Regions from separate parts of the Paenibacillus sp. FSL M7-0134 genome, predicted to be linked through region 1. Evidence: riboswitches for the same ligand, from Rfam matches in the RefSeq annotation. Region 1 holds a riboswitch; each other region holds the start of a gene.
What was found. Region 1 has a riboswitch for cyclic di-AMP ahead of NSQ58_RS05030 (3D domain-containing protein). Riboswitches for the same ligand answer to the same signal wherever they lie in the genome.

Region 1 (7,558 bases):
TCCTTTTACGTAAAATTTTCAAGCGAGCAAAGGAATTGTTTAAAAACGGATATGAGTTTGGTTTTCTGCTGGACCCGCTGCCGGATCTGTTGAAAGGAGAGCTTACAGTAGAGCAATATCTGATGCTCGACGAGTCATTAATCCAGACCGTATTTAGCCAGTGGAAACGAGAAAAGGACGAGATTTTAAGTGATTTGAGCAGCCGTTTTATGGACCGTAGATTGTATAAATATGTAGAGATTGAAAATATGGATACAGATACCATTGACAGTATTAGAGAAGCTTTGAAAGAGGCTGGTTTGCACCCTGAATATGATTTTGAAATTGATTTTCCGACAGATCTTCCTTATGATGTGTTTCGGCAGGGTGGCTCGACGGACAACCAGATTTTACTGCTTGGACGTCAGGGCGAGGTGAGTGAAATATCCGAAGTTTCGGAAATTGTGCGCTCAATAAGTGGTATTCACCGAGGAAAATATCATATGTATTTTCCCCAGAATAAATTGAACGCGGTAAAAGACAGGCTTCCTGCCGAAATAAGGAATTATTTTGTCAAAGAATAGACAACTATATAGAAATGTAAGTAAAAAAAGGAGATGTAAACCTTGGATTTATTCGACACTCATACTCACTTGGATGCGCCACAATTTGACGAAGATCGTGAAGAAGTTATAGCACGTGCTGTCGAATCAGGAGTAACACGGATGATCAATATCGGATTTAATCGTGAGACCATTCCATCCACCATGAAATTGGCCGAGACGTATGATTTTATTTATGCGGCAGTCGGATGGCACCCTCAGGATGCTATTACAATGCAGGAGGGCGATTTAGAATGGATTGCATCGTTATGCAGTCATAAGAAGGTTGTAGCCATCGGAGAGATCGGTCTGGATTATTATTGGGATACATCACCGAAGGATGTTCAGCATCGGGTGTTTCGAAATCAAATTGGTCTGGCTCGTGAGCTCAAAATGCCCATTGTTATTCATAACCGGGATGCACATGAAGATATTGTTAGGATATTGCGCGAGGAAAAAGCGAGTGAGATTGGAGGAGTCATGCACTCCTTTTCGGGTAGCTGGGAGACAGCCAAAATGGTGCTGGATATGGGATTTCACCTTTCCTTTGGTGGTCCAATAACGTTCAAAAATGCCAAGCAGCCAAAAGAGGTGCTCGCACAGGTGCCGCTGGACCGTCTGCTCATTGAAACTGATGCTCCCTATCTGACGCCTCATCCGTTTCGTGGGAAGCGAAATGAGTCTGCACATGTGAGACTGGTAGCAGAGGCTGCAGCCCAAATCAAAGGGATTACAGTGGAGGAATTAGTGTCAATAACGACCCAAAATGCCCTGGAACGATTTGACATTCAATGAAAAAGTGAAGAAATCGATCAAAATAAAGAGATAGACGAAGCTAATCATGAATTTGTTGCAGGAAACTCGAGAATATTACAATATTTTAACCGAATATTTTAAAAAATGTACTTGAAACCTGCTTTACAACATGCATAGAAACAGGATATCATCTTTTCAGTGAATTGTTGTTTGAATGTAAACATCAACAAGTCATTTCATGAACCAGTCTCGCTGAGTCCCTTTTACAGGGAACGGGGGAACCGATATGGCTTACAGTACGTCCGGCATATGTGCAAGAAGGGAACGTCTCTTCCGCCAGCCGGCTCGACCGAAATTCTTTCCCCGGATGGGATTGAATAGGTGGAGGAGCCGTATTTCGATTTCTTTCTGGGTCTTCGGGGTGAATGTGAAGGCGACCGCCATGAGCGGTTGACCCAAGCTAGGGCGACTCTCTACGTCCGAACCCGACAGCTAACCCCGTAAGCGTAACAAGAGAGAAGCCATCTCGTGCATGAGTTTTCCCGCATATTCACACATGCCGGAAGCCACGAAAGAGCTCTCTAGTCTCTTTCTCTGGCTTTTTTTGTTGTGAATAAAAGAAAATCTGTCATCATACTGTGGTTAAACAGGGGAGGACAGCATGCCGCGAAGACGGGTACATGGTGCAGGACAGTCGCAGTTTGGGCTTGTCTTGTAGAAAATCTGTTATAGTCACGTCAAATCTCAACTATGTCTTACTCCAGACGGCGGGCTATGTAAGGAGGACGGAGGAAATGGGCATTTTCCAAAAAAAGGATACCCATGAGTCACGCTCATCCAGCATGTCTTACGTATTGCGTTGGAAGCAAGAGAATGTGCGCCAGGCTGCTTTGGTTGCTATTTTTCTAATCGCGCTAACGATTATGATTTCAATTCTGATGTACACGCAATCTAAAAAACAAGTCTTTTTTGTCATCGATGGCAAGGCGTCTGCGGTAGAAACCCGGGAATCCAAGCTTCAAGATTTGCTGAGCGAGCATTCCATTTCACTTCAGCCGCATGATACAGTTTCCATGCCGCTAAATGGAGCAATACAGGATGGCGATCGCGTAGTCATTAAACGTGCCAATCAAGTCAAAGTATCTTCAGGCAATGAGACGAAAAAGCTGTACACAACAGAAAATACAGTAGAAGGTGCCATTCGTACCTCGGGCTATAAATTATCATCAACGGATAAAGTTTATCCTGCGTTGGATGCCTCTGTTTCGTCTAACATGGACATAAAAATCGTCCGTGTGAAGAAACAGCAGGTCGAACAGAAAAAACAGGTGCCTTATCAGGTCATCAAAACGGCCGATCCGAGTCTTTATAAAGGCGATAATCGGGTCATTCAAAGCGGCAAATCGGGTGTGGTCGTCCAGCACGTTCAAAAGGTATATCATGATGGAAAGTTGGTATCCAAACAGCTGGTTAACAAGGAAGTTGCACAGAACCGTGTGGATAAAGTCATTGCAGTAGGAACGAAGAAAAAACCGGTCGTTCTGGCTGCTTCCGTCGGTCCCAATGATGCGGTTAAGGCAACAACGGTTAGTTCGGGCAGTGCTGTCCGTAAAGCAGGCGTCAATTTTAAATATAGCAAAGTTTTACAAAATGTCTCCATGACGGCGTATTCCTCACAGGAGCCAGGTATCGGTACACGTACTGCATCCGGCGCACGTGTCACGGAAGGACGCACCATCGCGGTCGATCCGAGTGTAATTCCAATCGGCTGGTGGGTGTATATCGAAGGGGTGGGCTTCCGCCGTGCGGAGGATACCGGTGGCGCGATTAAAGGCCACAAAATCGATGTGTATTATGAGAGTTTGAGCCGAGCCAACCAATTTGGTCGTAAGCACGGTAAAACCGTTTATGTTATCGGACCGATAAAGCCTGAAATCAACTAAAACAGGTTGTGTATGTTGAGGGCAATGCGATAGTATTAACAACATAGTTATGCCATGCTAAGAAGAGGATATCCTCTTCTTATTTTGTTTTCAAAAGCAGGGAAAGATAAATATAGCTTGCTGTGTAGCAGTGGAGGGAAACGCAAATGATCAAGGAAGTGATCGTGGTAGAGGGCCGGGATGATACGGTGGCCATTCGCCGCGCTGTTGATGCGGATACGATAGAAACTGGCGGCTCCGCCATTAATAAAATGACGCTGCGTAAAATTGCATTGGCGCAGGAGCGGCGGGGGGTCATCATTTTAACCGATCCCGATCATGCAGGGGAGCGCATCCGTAAGATTATCGCTTCCAAGGTACCCGGCTGCAAGCAGGCCTTTATACCCGAGGCAGAAGCGACGCGCAAAGGAGATATTGGCGTGGAGAATGCCTCACCAGAAGCGATCAGACACGCTCTTGCACGGGTCCATACGACAGTGGAAGGCGCCGACCCGCTGATTGAGTGGGCGGACCTGATTGATGCTGGACTCATCACCCATCCCAATGCTGCTGCACGCCGTATGGCCTTAGGGAATGTGCTGGGTATTGGTTATTGCAACGGAAAGCAGCTACATAAACGGCTCTCTGTATTTCAGATCAGCCGCGAGGAATTTGCCGGGGCGCTGGCACAAATTGAAAGTGAAGGATTGTGATATCCGTATGACAGGGATTCAAGATATAGCAACACCGCGGCGTACGAAGGAAATTATTCAACGGCACGGTTTTTCGTTCAAAAAGAGTTTGGGACAAAATTTCCTGATTGATCAGAATATTCTCAATAAGATTGTAAATGCTGCCGGATTGGATGAGACGAAGGGCGCACTTGAGATCGGTCCTGGGATTGGTGCTTTGACCGAGAAGCTGGCCCAATCGGCCAAGGCAGTTACCGCTGTCGAGATTGACCAGCGGCTACTGCCAATTCTCGAAGAAGTGTTGGCCCCTTACGAGCATGTGAAGGTACGTCATGGAGATGTGTTGAAGCTGGATTTGCGCGAGGTGTTCGCAGCCGATTTTGCAGACGTGAGCAAAGTAAGTGTCGTGGCTAATCTGCCGTACTACGTTACTACACCGATTCTGATGAGGCTGCTGGAGGACAAGCTCCCTTTGGAGAATATCGTCATTATGATCCAAAAAGAAGTGGCTGAGCGTATGGCTGCGTCTCCTGGAACGAAGGATTACGGCAGCCTGAGCATTGCGGTGCAATATTACAGCGAACCTGAATTAGTCTGTATTGTGCCGAATACAGTATTTATTCCCCAGCCGAATGTGGAGTCTGCAGTCATCCGGTTGCGTGTACGGGAAGCCCCTCCAGTGGAAGTGGTGGATGAGAAGCATTTTTTTGAAGTGGTTCATGCTGCTTTTGCCCAGCGTCGTAAAACCATTTCCAATAACTTAAAAAGCCGTTTCTTCACCAAAGAGAACAGGGACACGCTGGAGCCGTTGTTGCAACAAGCTGGTATTGAACCCTCCCGTCGAGGAGAAACGCTAAGTATTGAGGAATTTGCGCGTCTCAGCGCTGTGCTGTTGGAGGCAGGTATATCCTAAGCTGGAACCAAACTGTGCATTCACCCATACGATATAGGAGGGGTGATACAGTGTGATGAGTTTAGGAGACTTGGTCGTTCGGAAATCGTACGGCGGAGATGTCACGTTTCGTGTTGAGGACATCCAGCGGGATAAAGCGATCATTAAGGGAATAGAATTTCGGCTGCTGGCCGATTCCCCAGTGAACGATCTGGTCAGAGTGCCTGCAGACCAGATTAGCGGTAAGACTCAGCAGGCCCATATTAAGGCTGGTGAGTCTCTTAATCTGTTGCAACGGGCACGCCAGCAGCAAGCTGCTCGTAGTCAGGCAGCTCTGGTTGGGGACTGGAGTGATCCGGTCGAGTCAACGTATTTTGAAATGCCGGGAAAGGTTCTTCATCTGGATGGAGATCCCGGCTATTTGAAAAAATGTCTCAGTTTATATGAACAGCTCCGTGTTCCTGCAGAGGGACATCACGTTCACGAATCGGCAATGGCGGACACGTTGTACCGACTGCTTCCCCGTATCCGTCCGGATATCGTAGTCATTACCGGACATGACGGTGTGCTGAAGCAGCCACAGCCTTACGATTTGTACAGCTTGAAAAGTTATAAAAATTCGCAAAATTTTGTGGCGGCGATTCAGGTAGCAAGACAATATGAACGTCATCTGGATTCGCTGACGATTGTAGCGGGGGCGTGCCAGTCCCATTTTGAGGCGCTGCTACGTGCGGGAGCGAACTTCGCCAGCTCACCAGGGCGTATCCTGATTCACGCGCTGGACCCCGTTTACGTGGCTGCCAAGGCGGCCTTTACTTCGATCCGTGATACGGTCAACATGGGGGACCTGTTTCACCAGACAATCAGTGGCAGTCGCGGAGTGGGTGGAATTGAAACTAGGGGAAGCTATCGCATCGGCCTGCCGAAGCTTGAAAATTTGTCTACGCTTAAAGTAACGCCTTCCGCAATCTAGGATTCAAATGTGCCAATAGGATTAATCTGAACAAAAAGCCTCTGCTTTCAGAGGCTTTTTGTCATTTTTTATATAAATTATTCCTGTTCGCAAAAAATTAAATTGACAACTTATTTTTCGTGTTGTTATAATATTTAGCTTGATTTGACAATCCCTCTAAAATTCGTTATAATGGACAAGGAAAGAGGTGGTCGTTAGGCAATGGCTAAAAATACGCTGTTGGAAATCAAACGCAGTCTCGACGCACATGTAGGGCAAAAAATTTTGCTGCGGGCTAACGGCGGACGCCGTAAGACCGTCGAACGAACTGGTGTCTTGGAAGAAACGTACCCTTCTGTTTTTATCGTCAAGCTGGATCAGGAGCAACAGACGTTTAAACGTGTCTCCTACAGCTATGCTGACATTCTTACCGAGTCGGTGGAAGTCAGCGTATATGATCCCGACTCCCATACAAGTGTAGTCGAATATTTTGAAACACCTTAATTAATTTCGTGATTTATACCAGCTTCGCAGGTTTAACGACGGCTTCGTCATTTCAAATGACGGGGCCGTTTTGTATATACAGAGCAGGATGAAGCATGACATCTCTGCACATACTAAGCCGGGAATGATCTTCCTTATTCCATTGCCGAAGGAGGCGTATGTATGAGCCGAAGAAGACGGAGTGTCATGTCGGAGGAGCTAAAGTACGAGCTGGCCAAAGATCTTGGATTTTACGACACGGTCAAGGAAGAAGGCTGGGGAGGCATTAAAGCCAAGGATGCGGGCAATATGGTCAAGCGGGCTATCCAACTTGCCGAGCAGGCAGCTTCCCGCAAATCGTAGCCATCGGTGGTGCTGATGAAAAGCGGGGATATCCGGGATTAGACCGGGTCATCTCCGCTTTTTTGAACCTCATGACTTGACACGCTGAGTCTGATATAATATGTTAAGCTGTCTTGAGGGAAAAGTTGAAGGTGGGTGAACGCCTTGAAAATATATGAAAAAGCACCGGCGAAAATCAATTTAATGCTTGATGTTCTACGTAAGCGGGACGATGGTTATCACGAGGTCGAAATGATTATGACCATGGTCGATCTGTCTGACCGATTGACGATGTCTGAGTTACCGCGTGATACCATTATTATTTCAAGTCAAGCCGGGTACATACCATTGGATGAAAAGAACTTGGCTTTTCAGGCTGCGCGTCTGATCAAAGAACGTTATAACGTGTCTACGGGCGTCCACATCCATCTGGATAAGCATATCCCAGTGGCGGCAGGGTTGGCAGGTGGAAGTAGTGATGCTGCCGCAGCGCTGCGTGGACTGAACAAGCTATGGAAGCTTGGCATCTCGGATGCAGAGTTAAGGGTGCTGGGTGCTGAGCTGGGCTCAGATGTACCTTTCTGTATTACAGGGGGTACAGCTTTAGCGAGCGGACGCGGAGAACTGCTCAAGCCACTTCCGAATCCGCCACAATGCTGGGTGATCCTTGCGAAGCCGCCGATTAATGTGTCGACGGCTGAAGTGTATGGTCGTGTCAAAGCAGATCAGATTACGCACCACCCGTCTGCCCGCCAGATGGAGCATGCGATCCGTAACGCTTCTTTTACCGATGTATGCAACGCGCTGGGGAATGTACTGGAGGATGTAACACTAAAGCTGTATCCAGAGGTAGAGCATCTTAAAAGCTCCATGATCCGCTTAGGAGCAGACGGTGTGCTGATGTCAGGTAGTGGACCTACGGTGTTCGGACTGGTATC
Region 2 (7,558 bases), 540 kb from region 1:
ATGCCGCAATCGAAATTACGGATGCCCAGTGATCGCAATGAGTCTTCATCGGTAGCGTCCGCAACGACAGTATGTGTCAACATCTCACTCATACTGTCCACAACATCCTCATTCCGGTCAATGCCTAGCACCTCGCACCCCATATCCACCAATTGCAAAGCCAGGCTTGAGCCAAACCGTCCCAAGCCAATAACTACAAACTGCTGCGTTTTCATATCTACTCGAAAACTCCCTTATCTGAATCAATTTCATAAATGAGGATTTTACAAAAATCCTGAAATAATTAAACCCACGAAATGTATACTACATATCATGAAATGATTCATCCTATAATCATTTTGCCTTCCGGATGACGATATAATTCTTTACCCTTTTTCGGCCCCAGTGCATAAGCTAGCGTGAGTGGCCCCAGTCTACCTGCAAACATCGTCAGGGTAATCACCAGCTTGCCTATGACTGTCAAATCAGGTGTAAGCCCTATCGACAGCCCCACTGTACCAAACGCAGACACCGTCTCGAACAAGATCATCAGAAAATGATGATCTTCGGTTGCCGACAAAATCATGGTCACCCCGATCACGAACAGCAGCCCCAGCAGTGTAATGGTCAAAGCCTTGTAAATTCGTCCCTGCGCAAGTCGGTACCTGAACAGCACAATATCTTCACGCCCCCGTAGCATCGAAATCACTGCTCCAATGAGCAGCGCGAATGTTGTGGTCTTAATCCCGCCTCCAGTAGAGCCAGGAGAAGCCCCGATAAACATGAGTATGATGATAAAAAACTGCGTAGCCTGCCGCAAGCCTGCAATGTCCAGTGTATTGGCACCTGCGGTACGAGGGGTTACGGACTGGAATAAAGATCCCAGCAGTTTCCCCCCCCAATCAAGCGAGCCAAGAGTCTTTGGATTCGTAAACTCAAATACAAAAATCACGAGCGTGCCGACTACAATCATAGCGCCCGTCATGCTGAGTACCACCTTAGTATGCAAGGAAAGTCTCTTGCGCTTGCGATATTCTGCCAGGTCCGACATCACTACAAAACCAATGCCGCCTGAAATAATCAGGAACATAGCTGTAAAATTAACAATCGGATCATATACATAATCTGTCAGGCTGCGAAAGTGCCCGAATAAGTCAAAACCAGCATTGTTAAACATGGAGATGGCATGCCAAATCCCAAAATAAATCGCCCTGCCTACAGGCATATCAAACGACCAGCGAATCGCAAATATTGCAGCACATACGCCCTCAATGACCAGCGAGTACAGCAGCACCTTACGAATCAATCCGACAATTCCTTCGACAGAGGTCTGATTCATCGCTTCCTGTAAAATGAGGCGCTCCCGTAAGGAAATCCGACGTTTGAACACCAGCGCGATCAAGGTAGCCATAGTCATAAAGCCCAGGCCGCCGATCTGAATGAGCGCAGCGATAACAACTTGACCAAAGGTTGTAAAAAAGGTCCCCGTATCCTTTACGACAAGCCCTGTAACACAGGTCGCGGAAGCGGCAGTAAACAAAGCGTCTATAAACGCAAGTGGCTTTCCTGTTGTATTGGAGATCGGCAGCATTAACAATAAACTACCTATTAGAATGATAATGGCAAAACCCGCAACGAATATCTGCGGTGGAGAAAGCCGGAGCCAGCTTGCATTGGGATTCATCTATTCATCACTTCTCTCCTAATCCTTAAAACTATAAAAACAGTGATTTAAAACGGTGTAAGCCCGCTACGCGTTCCATTTGATCTTCCGATCGTCGTTGCCCCTAATTTTTTTGATTTTTCCAAACCTTTAGTAACTATAATTAGCATTCCCTGAATACAGGAAGAATGCATGTCAAGCACTACTCTGCCCCCTGTGCTATTGGCGGGCAGCAGCGAAGGGAGCAGAATTGTTCTGAAGAAGCGAAGCGTTTGCCTTTATCTCCGGATTTTAACCATTAAAGGGGTTATACAATCAAAAAATCCGGGGATAACAGCAATCGGAAGAATAATCTGCACCCGCAGCGGTCTAACCAATCCAAACACTTTTATACGCACAAAAATAGACACCGGAAAACCGAGTGCCTGACTTGGTTCCTGCTCATAGCCTACGAGGTTAGCTGACGGATTCGGGCAGCACAGTATGCCCTATTTACACATCCAATCCAGCAGGATCGGCTGTAAAATTCACCCCAGTAACATGGTTCCCCCGTTTTCTCATAGAAATTCGGCTCAACTGTATATCATTACCTATGTATTTTATAGGCATTGCCTCAAGATTATAATCCTTCTATATCCAGATCACAAAACCGATTTCGCCGAAAAAACGTGAAATTGGCTTTATTTTGCGAATGGGCATCGTTTAATCGCAGCTTATCTTATTTTATTGGAACTTTAAAGTGCTTTCACTCTATTTTCATGAATATCGCTGGTCTGTTGGCGGGAACCTGTGCAGTATGATATCTTTAATGGATGTTCTTATTTACAGATTAAGGAGGAAACTCATGAATCCTATCGGGAAACCGGTCGTGCTCACGGCCAACTTCAAAAAATTAGGCTTGCTGGGCGGGATTGGCCTGATTTGCTTTTTTATCTTTCAATTGCTTATTCCCTCGCTTAGCAATCCGAGTCCAGAATCAGTAATGAACGCAAAGGTCATCAGCAAACAAGAAGCGGTCATACACGCATTGGACTTTGCCCGCTCCGAGTTGGGCTATACTGAATCACAGTCAGAGGAGCCTGTCGTGACCTATCAGGCCGAAACAGATTTGTACGGTTATTTATCTAGAGAAAAACTGCTTCAACAGTACGACCGTACATGGAAGAAAAATTACCCTTACGAAACCTTTCGGGTTGATCTGCCTGAATCCTCAGCGAAAAGCAAACTGCAAATTCATGTGGATTTATCCACTGGGAAGGTCGTTAGCTTTAAACGGATCACCTCCAGTACCAATTACACACAGGCTGATATTTCTACGGATGAAGAAGCACGTAACAGGCTTATACGTGTAGCTGAGGACGGCATGACGCTTGAAGCCAAGGAGCAGGCGGCCGCAGTATGGGTTAAGCGCTTTGGTTTTAAGCCGTCGGACTTGAAGCTCGCCACCACTGAAAAAGAAGGTGGATTAAAGTATACCGTAGACGATAAAAAAATCGGCGCCTCGGTACTTACATTGGCTTTTACTTTCGAAGACGGTGATGTTCGCTCCTTCTCTCAAAGCTTTTCGGCCCCGTCGTCCTATACCGATTATATCGAAAAGCAAACATTTTGGGCGAATTGGATGACCTATGCGGGTTATGCCCTATTTAGCTTTGTGCTGGGTGTTCTTGCCATTGTGTATGCGTCACTCACCCGACGACATACTTCATTTGTACGCGGCATTGTTCTGTCCGTTATATACTTTATTGCAAGTATAGCTGGGACAATGAACATGCTACCTTTATTGCAAGCAGAAGCAGGCGGTAAGGGCATGCTTATATTTCTTATGGTGTTCCAGATTGGTGTTACCTTCTTCATGGCAGTAGCGCTCTACTTCTCCTTGGTCGGCGGTGACGGACTTATGCGTCAGGTTGGACTGAATGCATGGCCGCGTGCGAAAGAGCCGGGCTACGGGCTGTATGTGCTTCGCAGTATGTATGTTGGCTACTTGTGGGCCTTTATTTTACTCGGGGTACAATCCATCTTATTCTTTATACTGGAGCGCACATTTAATACATTCTCCACAACAGATGCCACGCAATCCCCTTACAATATGGCTTATCCATGGTTACTGCCGATTATGGCCTGGATGGCAGGTATTGGAGAAGAGACTGTCTACCGTCTGTTTGGTATTCCGATGGTCAAAAAAATAGTGAAAAACACTTTTGTTGCTTGTCTGATCACCACGCTGATTTGGGCACTGGGACATACACTTTATCCAATCTATCCGGTGATTTCCAGACCTATTGAGCTGACTTTTCTTGGCTTGCTGTTCAGTTTTGTGTTCCTGCGTTACGGTTTTATTGCCGCCATGTTCAGCCACGTTATTTTTGACAGCATTCTAATGGGGCTTAGTGTAATGAGTCTGGGAGACACTGTGAATGTGAGCGCTGGTCTATTCTGGATCTTACTTCCAGCCATTGTGGGTTACATCATTTATTGGTTTAGTCCTAAAAAGCCAAATCGAATTATGTTTGAACCTATTAAAAAAGAGGAGCCGTATTCTACGACTCCTCCTCCCGAAGGGCAGCTATAATCTGACGCGCAAGCTTATCCCCAATAGAGAGAGGCCGGAATTCTTCAACGCTGGCCTCTCTTATTTTTTTGAGTGATCCAAAATGCTTGAGCAGTAACTTACGCCGTTTCTCGCCGATGCCTGGAATAGAGTCCAACCGAGAAGTCACCATAGATTTGCCGCGTTGCTCGCGGTGGAACGTGATGGCAAAACGGTGAACCTCGTCCTGAATCCGTTGCAGCAGATAAAATTCTTCGCTATTGCGTGCAAGTGTCACGGCCTCAGAGGACTCTCCCACTAATAGTTGGGAAGTTCTATGTTTGGCATCCTTCACCAGACCACACACAGGAATGAACAAACCCAGCTCATTTTGCAGTACATCGGTCGCCGCCTTAATTTGTCCACGTCCACCATCCACAACGATCAAGTCGGGACGTTCCAGATTTTCCTTAAGCACACGTTCATATCTACGCCGAATAACCTCACGCATCGTTTCATAATCATCGGGTCCCTGCACAGAACGGATCTTATATTTTCGATACTCCTTCTTGGCAGGCTTGCCATCAATAAACACGATCATGGCGGAGACTGGATCGGAACCCTGGATGTTGGAGTTATCAAACGCCTCCACCCGGTGCAAGCTATCCAGCCCAATGGCACGTCCGAGATTGCTTGCAGCTTTGGATGTCCGTTCCTCATCCCGCTCGATCAGCTTAAACTTCTCATCCAAAGCAACACGTGCATTTTCCGTCGCCATGCCTGTCATTTGCTTTTTCAGTCCACGCTGCGGTACAAGTACCTTAACATCCAACCATTCAGCCAGAGCGAGAGCCGCCGTAGCTGGGTCCTCCAGTCCACCGGATAGTTGGGTTTCTGTTTCCTTTATCTCTGCATCTTGGTCACCAACTTGACCTTGATTCGTTGCTGCTGCATAAGCTGCTCGTTCTTCAGCCACCAGCAATGAGTCAGCAGAATGCTCTGTCTCCGTTTGTATCGCTTTGTCATCTGTCTGTCCGGTAGCATCGGCTGTAGGTGCACTGTGAAGTGCAGTTTCTGCCGCAACCGGTTGATCGACATTGACCTGTTCCGCCTGCATCAGCTTAGGAGAATCCGGCAGCAATATTTCCTGCGGCACTGCTGGGTTGTCACTATAATATTGCGTCACATAGGACATAAAATCACTGTAAGCCTCACCGTAGAAAGGAAAAGTCGACATATGGCGCTCGATCATTTTACCTTTGCGGACATATAGGATTTGTACACACATCCAGCCCTTATCTACTGAAAAACCGAATACATCTCGATCTTTCGCATCCGATGTGGTGATTTTCTGCTTTTCCATCATCGCGTCGATGCTGATAATCTGATCTCGCAGCTCCTTGGCCCGCTCAAAATACAATTCCTCTGCGGCCTCCTGCATTTTACGCTGAAGATCCTTTTTAATTTCCTCATGTCCCCCGCTCAAAAAGGAACCAATCTCCTGACCAATCTGCTCATACGTTTCCTTCTTCACCTCTTTCACACAAGGCCCCAAACATTGATGCATGTGATAATACAGGCACACTTCCTTGGGCATCACACCACACTTGCGTAACGGATACATACGATCCAGCAGCTTCTTCGTCTGATGTGCCGCGTAGGAATTGGGGTACGGTCCAAAATATTTTGCTTTATCTTTCAGAACGCGACGGGTCACCTCCAGCTTAGGGTGTGCCTCGTTCGTAATTTTCAAATACGGAAAGGTTTTATCATCCTTCAATAGCACGTTATAGCGCGGCTGGTACTTTTTAATGAGGTTGCACTCCAAAATGAGCGCCTCCATATTACTGCCTGTAACGATATATTCAAAATCACGGATATCGGAAACCAGTCGCTGCGTCTTGCCGTTATGGCTACCTGTAAAATAGGAACGGACCCGGTTTTTCAACACTTTGGCCTTGCCGACATAAATAATGGTGCCTTCGCTATTCTTCATCAGGTAACAGCCTGATGCATCCGGCAGTAACGCTAATTTGTGCCGTATGTTCTCCAGCGCCTTCTCCTGATTTTGCAAGTCCTCCGCATAAGGTTTCATTCGCCCGGTTCCTCCTTCCATTCTTAATGATTACTCAACTAACTACTTATAATATATAGGAATAATACACAAAAACGCCCCCGGTATTTACAACCGGAGGCATTGACCTTTCATGGCCGCTCCACCAAGCCCCCGCGGGAGCATGGGTCACATGCGATGATTATTGGTGTTTAGTAAGCATGCTTTTCAGCGCTTCTTTGGAGTTCAGACCTACCACTTTATCAACAGGCTGTCCGTCTTTGAAAACGATCAGGGTAGGAATACTCATCACGCCGAAACGGGAAGCAGACTCTGGATTTTCATCCACGTTCACCTTCGCGATTTTGACGCTGTCGCCAACTTCTGTGGACAGATCCTCCAGAATGGGAGCGATCATTTTGCAAGGACCGCACCATGGCGCCCAAAAATCAACCAAAACGGTTCCTGTGCCTTCGACTTCTGCGTTGAAGGATTGATCGGACACGTTAACAATTGCCATTGTATGTTCCTCCTTTATAGAAAAGTCAAGATTATTATAACCTGTAATGTCTGTTTCGACACCTTTTAATTATATCACAATAGTCTTTTAATTGTAAGATATCAAAATAGCAGACGGATAAACGCTTACCCCCGCTGATTTTTTCCCTTTACGGTAATGACATCTACAAAAGGACGAATCCGGTCCATCAAGCGTTGTCCTTTGTACATTTCCTCTCCGTCCTTGCTCGTAAAGCTGAGATGCTTCTCCAGCCCCTGCAACGAATAATTGGAAGTATAAAAAGTAGGTTTGCGGTTCATTCGGTAATTCAAAATGGAACCCATCACATGGTCCCGTACCCACGGGCTTAAATTTTCGGCACCAATATCGTCAAATACGAGCAGATCACAATTTTTGAGCATTTCGGTCGTTTCCTTCAGCTTCTGTCCATCCTGAATCATGGACTTTAAGTCCTCCACAAAATCAGGCATATACACGATCACACCGTTCAGACCCGACAGAGCCAGCTCGTGCAATAGATAGCCCATCAAAAAAGTTTTACCCGTACCAAACGTACCTTCCAGATACAGTCCTTTTTTGGATAGACCCTGACTTTTCGTTTCTTCAATGTAACGGAATAGCTGTGTGACGGCAGGCATACGTTGTGAATCTTTGCGCGCAATCTCAAGAGCGTTATATCCCTCCAGAAGTGCCCGTTCATCCACATAAAAGCTTTTAATTCTCTGACGCACCCGTTGTTCATGTTGGGAAGCAACCAACTTCGCACATGGGGTCCGAATGTCCACGATTTCGGCTGTTCCATTCGGATAT
Region 3 (7,558 bases), 2.1 Mb from region 1:
TGAAAACAGACCGAAACCAATTTTACCTTCCTGTGTCCCTTTATCCAGATCAAACTGAGCCCAGTACCGCAACAGCAGACGTACAATAACTTCCAAAACAAGCAGGATGACAAAGGCAATCACAGAATACACAAGCGCTTCGAGCAAATTATTAGCTGTAGCGATAGAGCCTGACAAGATATAACCTTGTGCAACTAACTTCATAATCATTCGTACCGTTACGGCCATATTTCCAGCCTTCACTTCGGCAAAATCCTTATACTTCGTAAATAAAGAGTCGACATACATTAATGCGAAGATCAAAATAGCCCCCGCACCAGTCCATACAAGCATTGCTTTCATCGTTTCTAAAAAATGCATTTCATACCATCCTCCACATCTTCTTGACCTTCATATAATGTTTTACGCCTCCAGGCAGGGAAAAGCGAAGGAGAAAACGTTTCTCCTTCGCTTCCTGAGCAATCACTCTTGGCGGCACTGCTAAAATGTTCTTATTTATTTTCGTATTGCTTCAACAAAGCGGCAAGCTCATCGTCCACGGCGCTTTTCTTATCCAGCTCCTTGAACTCCTCATCCAACGATTTTTCCTTAGAAGACATTTCGTTGCTCGCTTCGGCACGTGCTTCTGCTTGCAGCATTTTTTCTTCCATACGCTTCAATCCGGCAGTTGCCGTATCAGAGCTAAAACCGTTCATAGCTTTGTTAATTTCAGTTTGCGCTTTAGCTGCATTATAACGGGCAACCAGTGTCTCGCGCTTGTTTTTCATTTCTGTCAGCTGTCTGCGCATTTCATCCAGCTTGCCACGCAGGTTATCGGCTGCAGCTTTGTTCTGTTCGTAACCAGCTTTGAACTCATTCATTTTTTGTTCAGCAGATTTCTTTTCTTCCAGCGCGCGACGAGCCAGATCTACATTTTGTGCTTTTGCAGCGGTATGTGCCTGTTCTTCGCGTTTCTTTACCAAAGCAGCCTGTTCTTCGTATTGCTGTTTGAATCTCTTTTCAATAGCAATTTGAGCGGCTACCGCTTTCTCTGCATCTTCCAGGTCCTCTTGCATATCACGAATGTATTGATCCGTCATTTTAATTGGATCTTCTGCCTTGTCAATAATGGCGTTAATGTTGGACATCGTAAGATCTCTTAATCGTTTGAAAATAGACATGTGAAGTTCCTCCTAGAGTTGAATGCTTAAATTTTAAGCTCTGTACACATGTTTACGCAAGCTTTGCAAAGAGGGTTTCAAAAATATCTAAAAGCCGCGCAAATAAGGCTCTGGGATGTCGGCCTGTACTTTTAGCTCCCGCGATGCATGCAGCGCCCAATAGGGATCACGCAGCATGGCACGGCCTATTGCTACCAGATCAGCTTCTTTCTGCTGAACAACCCGACGGGCGTCCTCATAATCATCCAGTAAGCCAACAGCAATTACAGGTACATTCAGCTTTTCACGGATGGTATGAGCCAAATCCACCTGATAGCCGGCACGCGCAGACGGGCCTCCGCCAGAACCAATCGGACCCTCACCACCAGAAGAGATATGGAAAATATCCACACCCGCATCACGATATCGTTCCCCTACGCCTGTTATGTATTCCACATTATATCCATCCTCGACGTATTCTTTGGCAGATATCCGCATAAGCACAGGCATATCAGCAGGAAGAACCTCTTTAACAGCATGTATGACCTCAACACCGAACAGTGACAAATCCTGCCCATATTCATCTTCTCTGGCATTTGTTAAAGGCGAATGAAATTGATGGATCAGATAGCCGTGAGCGCCATGTATCTCGACCGTGTCAAAACCTGCTTCCACCGCGCGGCGCGCGCCTTCTTTGTATGCCTGAACCAGTTCCCTGACTTCAGCTGTCTTTAAGGCGTGCGGCTCTTTAAAGCGTTCGCTAAAAGGAATCGAGGAAGGACCCACAGGTTGCTCAGCATCTTCAGCCTTGCGTCCAGCGTGGCCTAGTTGAATGCCAATTTTGGCACCATACTTGTGAACTTCCTCTACAATCTTACGATATGCAGGAATATGTTCGTCACTCCAAATACCCAAATCACGATCTGTAATACGTCCATCTGGATGGACCGCTGTCATTTCCACAATAATAAGTCCAGTGCCTCCTACTGCCCGGCTCACATAATGGACATGATGCCAATCCGTTGGATTTCCGTCCTTGGCCTCCACGCTGTATTGGCACATCGGGGGCATGACAATCCGATTTTTTAAAGAAAGCCCCTTTAATTGATAAGGAGTAAACAAGTCGGTCACTTTTATCCATCCTTCCTTCAATTCCATGTCTGTATAATTATGAATTGCATCCCCATTATACACCAGCTGTCACGGTATACCGAATTCGTTGTAAGGCTAAAACTTGCGAAAATGCTCCTGTTTTCGGTCATGTTTAAGAGAATATGTACGTTTAGCTCCATCATCTTCATTGATAATCGTTTCATCGTGGACTTCTTTCCAGTCGTTTATGAGCCGAACTTGGTAACCAGCATATTTTTAATAGGACAGGTACATAATAGTCGAGAGCACCACTAGGTATCACTGCACGGAAAGGGGGGATACATATGCCGTACAGGGGAGTGTTGCCAGGCTTGGCACTGTTACTAGCATTTTCAAGTTTACCCGTTCACGCGGATGCGCCTCCCAACATCGGAACGCCCCATCCCAAGGAAGCAGTTGTTGCTTCTTCTGTACAACAGAGCATAGATCGAGCAACTCCTACATTAGCAATGCTGCGAAAAAAACATGCGGACATTTTTAAAATGTGCGGCCCACACACCCGCCAAATTGCCCTAACCTTTGATGATGTGCCCGATTCTAGGTATACGCCGCAGGTTTTGGACGTATTACACGCCAATGGCATCAAAGCTACCTTTTTCATCGTCGGTCACCGTGCGGAAAAGCATCCGGGGATCATACGCCGTATTATCCGTGAAGGCCATGCTATAGGAAACCATTCCTATACTCATCCTGATTTTAGGAAGGCCACACCAGAACGCTTTCGCAACCAGATTACAAAAACAGAACGTATTTTACAAGCCAGCGCAGGTTTTCGCCCCAAGTTGATTCGTCCACCCTACGGTGAAATCACGGAGCCTCAAATCCAGTGGGCACGTCGTCATGGCTACATGATTGTCAATTGGAATGTAGACTCTCTCGACTGGAAGGGACTAAGTAAAACACAAATTCAGCGCAATGTGATCCCAGCTACTGGGCCTGGCTCTATTATTTTAATGCACGCAGGTGGAGGTCAAAGTTCCAACTTGCAAGGCACTGTTCAAGCTCTGCCGGGTCTAATTCACTCTCTAAAAGCTAAGGGCTACAAATTTGTCACAGTCCCCCGGCTACTCCACACATCGGAACAGAAATAACCATATGTTTATGATTGAGCTACAAGCTAAAGCAACGTAAAAAGGCTGTCTTACCAGCAGAAGTTTTCTGCTCGTCAAGACAGCCTTTTTTATGGATAGGACCTGATAAGAGTCTGACCTAGTTATATGCGGTAGGATACAGGCATTAAGTTTACATAATATATATTATGTTTAATTAAACCATATATACGTATAATGCTATTTATCAATAACGTACAGCTTCACATTTTGAAATCCAAAGTCGTTCACAAATGATTTGTTGCCAGGAATAAAGATATCAATCCGTTTTCCTGTAATGGCGCTGCCCTGATCGCGAGCGACAGCTACAAAAGAATGATCCGGCAAACCTGGGTGGGAATAGCCTGTAACCAGCACTTTCGTGCCCATCGGAATGACGTTCGGGTCTACCGCAATTGTACCTAGTTTAAGCGGATTGCCGTAGTAGTCCACTGCTCCCCATTTACCATTCTCATCGGCTGCGGCAGAATACGCAGTAGCCTTAACGTCGACTATTTTGCTATAGTTAAATGTTTTGCCCCACGCTTCAATCGCTGGCCCCTCATTCGCTGGTGCTTTCTCCGTAAGAAGCTGAGGCTTCGAATCCGAAGCTGCATTCACACTTTTTTCACCAGGTACCTTAATTTGCAGACCTGCATATATATTGTTAGAGGCAATGTTTGGGTTCGCCTTCGTCAGCTCGTCCACTGATACTCCATAACGTTGAGCAAGCAAAAAGAAGGTATCGCCATCTTTGGCAGTATGAAGCGAAGCAGCATCCGCTACTCCAGCTGTCTGTGCCAGCCCTGCAATGGCTGCGGCAAGCACCGCAAATTTCATGGTTTTTCCAATATGTTTTAGATGTTTCAAAGATATGTACCTCCTCTGTTATGCCTGCGAAGTTAGCTGTCGGATTCGGACTCAGGAGAAGCCCTATGCTTGTGCAATTCACCCCTAGGCATATTCCATATCGTCTTATGACGTATCGGAAAGACTGCCGTTGTTACGTCCCCCGCACTTCCCATAGTTTGGGCCCAGCATTCAGCGTTTTTCATAACCGCATGCTGTCCCGGTAAGTTTTGGCTTACTGCATAATATCACAATTTTGTAACCTTATCCGCATGAAAATGTTGGGAACCTTGAACATCATACTATACTCGTTACAATTTTGTCACCAAGAAATCGATATTTGTTACGAAAATATGGTGAAATGGTGACAAAAAAAGAAAAAGCCCTCCGTCAAACGGAGGGCTTTTTTATAGCTCATATCAGCACTTTCTTACAATACTTTGGCAAGAAAATCACGGGTGCGATCATGGCTTGGAGTACCAAATACCTGCTCTGGTGTACCTTGTTCCACAATTTGACCGTTATCCATAAAGATGATTCGATCGCCTACCTCGCGGGCAAAGCCCATTTCATGCGTCACGATTACCATGGTCATGCCGCCTTCGGCGAGCTTCTTCATTACATCCAGAACCTCTCCAACCATTTCAGGGTCCAATGCAGAAGTCGGCTCATCGAACAGCATTACGTGCGGCTGCATGGCCAAAGCACGCGCAATCGCAATACGTTGCTTCTGACCACCGGATAGCTGGTTCGGATAGGTATTCTTCTTATCCTCAAGCCCTACGGTACGCAGGAGTTCTAGCGCAATTTTTTCCGCTTCCTTCCCTGACTGTCTTCTAACCTGCGTTGGTGCAAGCGTCAGATTCTGCAACACTGTTTTATGCGGGAACAGATTAAAATGCTGGAACACCATCCCCATCTTCTCCCGGGTTACATTAATATTATGACCACGAGCTGTAATCGGCTCGCCCTCAAACAAAATCTCCCCGTCCGTAGGCTGTTCTAGCAGATTCATGCAACGTAAAAACGTACTCTTCCCCGAACCGCTGGGACCGATGATGACGACGACTTCACCTTTGGCGATATCTATATCAATGCCTTTTAAAATCTCATTCTTGCCGAACGATTTACGCAGTTGTTTAACGGTGATCACTGGCTCTCAACTTCCTTTCCCATAAACCCAGCAGCTTAGACAAGCTGAATGTCATTACAAAATAAATAGCGGCTGCGATTACGAACGGACTTAATCCTTCGTAGGTAATGTTCTTAATGACCTGGGCCTGATACATAATATCCACCATCCCAATGGTCGAAATAATGGATGATTCTTTAATGATCGTAATAAACTCATTACCGATAGCAGGCAAAATAGATTTAAACGCTTGCGGCAAAATGACATGACGCATAGCTTTGCCTCGTCCCATACCCAATGAACGGGCAGCCTCCATCTGTCCACGGTCTACTGCCTGGATACCTGCACGGAAAATTTCAGCCAGATATGCCGAGCTATTCAGAGACAATGTGATTATACCAGACTGGAGTGGAGTAAAATTGACACCCAGCGTCAAAGCAACCCCGTAGTGAATAATCATGAGTTGCACCAGCATAGGTGTGCCACGCAGTATCTCTACATAAGTGGTACCTAACCACTCAATGATGCGTACTCCACTCATACGTAGCAAGGATATGATCAGACCAATGATGAATCCGAACAGTACTCCGAGCGCAGACAGCAACAAGGTGTAGCCGATACCCGTAGCGTATAAACTGCGGTATTTCCAAAAAATATCTACAATGTTATTAGAAGAAACCTGACGATCCGCAGAAAGTGCACTCGCTTCCGTGGAAAACTTCTCAATCGACCCGTCTGCTTTCAGGCGAGCCAACGTTTTATTTACAGAAGCAAGCAATTCTGCATTCCCTTTACGGATACCTACAGCTGTTTCTGCTCCCGCATCCTCAGGCACAGCCTTGGCAAGGGTTACGGTACCGTCTAACGTGTATCCTTTAGCAACCGTATCTTCGATCACGACAGCGTTCACACGCTGGGTCCGCAGCTGGAGTACCAGGTCAGATATTTTATCCAGTGAAGTTACAGAGGCATTGGGCACTTTTTGAGCAATCTCTTCCTGAATACTTCCCTTTTGTGCTCCGATCTTCTCGCCTTTCAAAGCATCCATCGTCGGATATTTGTCTTTATCCTCTGGGCGTACCATGATGACTTGCTTGGAGCGATAGTATACATCCGAAAAATCAATACTCTTTCTGCGTTCATCCGTTGGTGTCATACCGGACAGTACCAAGTCTACACGACCACTTTGCAGAGCAGGCAGCAAAGAGTCAAAACTCATGTCTTCAGGGACCATCTCCGCATCCAAATCTTTGGCGATTTCCTTGGCGATATCCACATCGAACCCAACAATGGTATCCTTACCGTTAATGACTTTATGAAACTCATACGGCGGAAAGTCGGCACTCATGCCCACTACAAGTTTTTTCTGTGGCTTTGCTTCCGTTCCGTATGCATTGAGCATGGGAAGACCAGTCAACAGCAAGATAACCGCCGTCAAAACCAGGGCGGTAAAACGATATGCCTTTTTCAATCTTTTTTTCTCTCCTTAAATTCTTTATAATAAATAAGATTGTGTCATTATAAATGAATATGCATGATTATGCAATGAATGTTATAGTACAATTTCAGCATACCTAACGCAGTACCTACATTACAGCTTATATAAAGGAGTTTTCAGCATGGATTTTAAACAGACCATTCAACAGACCATCGAGCAGCATGCCCCACGGTTTAAGGACATTTCGTTATTTATTGGCGCAAATCCTGAACTTGGAAACGAGGAATTTCTGGCCGCTGCCCGTTTAAAAGAAGAACTGGTTTTTCACGGTTTTGAGGTCCAGGCACCTGTATTGGGCATAGAAACAGCCTTTATTGCAACTTACAAATCTGCAAAACCCGGACCGGTTGTCGCTTTTCTGGCAGAATATGACGCTCTGAAAGGTCTAGGACACGCCTGTGGGCACCATTTGATATGTATGATGAGTACTGGTGCTGCCGTCGGCCTCAAGTCGATCATCGACGAAACTGGTGGAGAAGTACGGGTATATGGCACACCTGCCGAAGAAACACGCGGTGCAAAGGTCCCTATGGCCGCTGCCGGATTGTTTGATGATTGCGACATCGCACTTATGACGCATCCTTATGACCGTTACGAAAAATCAGGCAAATCACTGGCGATTGATGCTGTACAATTCGAATTTTTTGGTCAATCTGCTCACGCGGCTGCCAGCCCGCACGAAGGCATTAACGCGCTGGAC

Region 2: it holds a riboswitch for cyclic di-AMP, as region 1 does, so the genes downstream of both, NSQ58_RS07510 (TrkH family potassium uptake protein) here and NSQ58_RS05030 (3D domain-containing protein) in region 1, are expected to answer to the same signal.
Region 3: it holds a riboswitch for cyclic di-AMP, as region 1 does, so the genes downstream of both, NSQ58_RS14755 (3D domain-containing protein) here and NSQ58_RS05030 (3D domain-containing protein) in region 1, are expected to answer to the same signal.

What each region holds. Positions count from the first base shown of each region.
Region 1 covers NZ_JBBOXV010000001.1:1,141,590-1,149,147, forward strand. The annotation lists gene NSQ58_RS05020 (HD domain-containing protein) at 1-563, shown strand, start outside; gene NSQ58_RS05025 (TatD family hydrolase) at 606-1,376, shown strand; cyclic di-AMP (ydaO/yuaA leader) riboswitch at 1,578-1,860, shown strand; gene NSQ58_RS05030 (3D domain-containing protein) at 2,132-3,280, shown strand; gene rnmV (ribonuclease M5) at 3,427-3,972, shown strand; gene rsmA (16S rRNA (adenine(1518)-N(6)/adenine(1519)-N(6))-dimethyltransferase RsmA) at 3,980-4,864, shown strand; gene yabG (sporulation peptidase YabG) at 4,920-5,816, shown strand; gene veg (biofilm formation stimulator Veg) at 6,018-6,299, shown strand; gene NSQ58_RS05055 (small, acid-soluble spore protein, alpha/beta type) at 6,462-6,641, shown strand; gene ispE (4-(cytidine 5'-diphospho)-2-C-methyl-D-erythritol kinase) at 6,786-7,558, shown strand, end outside.
Region 2 covers NZ_JBBOXV010000001.1:1,684,591-1,692,148, reverse strand. The annotation lists gene NSQ58_RS07515 (potassium channel family protein) at 1-215, opposite strand, end outside; gene NSQ58_RS07510 (TrkH family potassium uptake protein) at 323-1,663, opposite strand; cyclic di-AMP (ydaO/yuaA leader) riboswitch at 2,073-2,225, opposite strand; gene NSQ58_RS07505 (CPBP family intramembrane glutamic endopeptidase) at 2,487-4,217, shown strand; gene uvrC (excinuclease ABC subunit UvrC) at 4,186-6,270, opposite strand; gene trxA (thioredoxin) at 6,431-6,748, opposite strand; gene dnaI (primosomal protein DnaI) at 6,874-7,558, opposite strand, start outside.
Region 3 covers NZ_JBBOXV010000001.1:3,272,282-3,279,839, reverse strand. The annotation lists gene NSQ58_RS14775 (DUF350 domain-containing protein) at 1-360, opposite strand, end outside; gene NSQ58_RS14770 (PspA/IM30 family protein) at 492-1,160, opposite strand; gene NSQ58_RS14765 (NADH:flavin oxidoreductase/NADH oxidase) at 1,248-2,270, opposite strand; gene NSQ58_RS14760 (polysaccharide deacetylase family protein) at 2,576-3,382, shown strand; gene NSQ58_RS14755 (3D domain-containing protein) at 3,581-4,249, opposite strand; cyclic di-AMP (ydaO/yuaA leader) riboswitch at 4,256-4,424, opposite strand; gene NSQ58_RS14750 (amino acid ABC transporter ATP-binding protein) at 4,659-5,381, opposite strand; gene NSQ58_RS14745 (ABC transporter substrate-binding protein/permease) at 5,368-6,831, opposite strand; gene NSQ58_RS14740 (M20 family metallopeptidase) at 6,980-7,558, shown strand, end outside.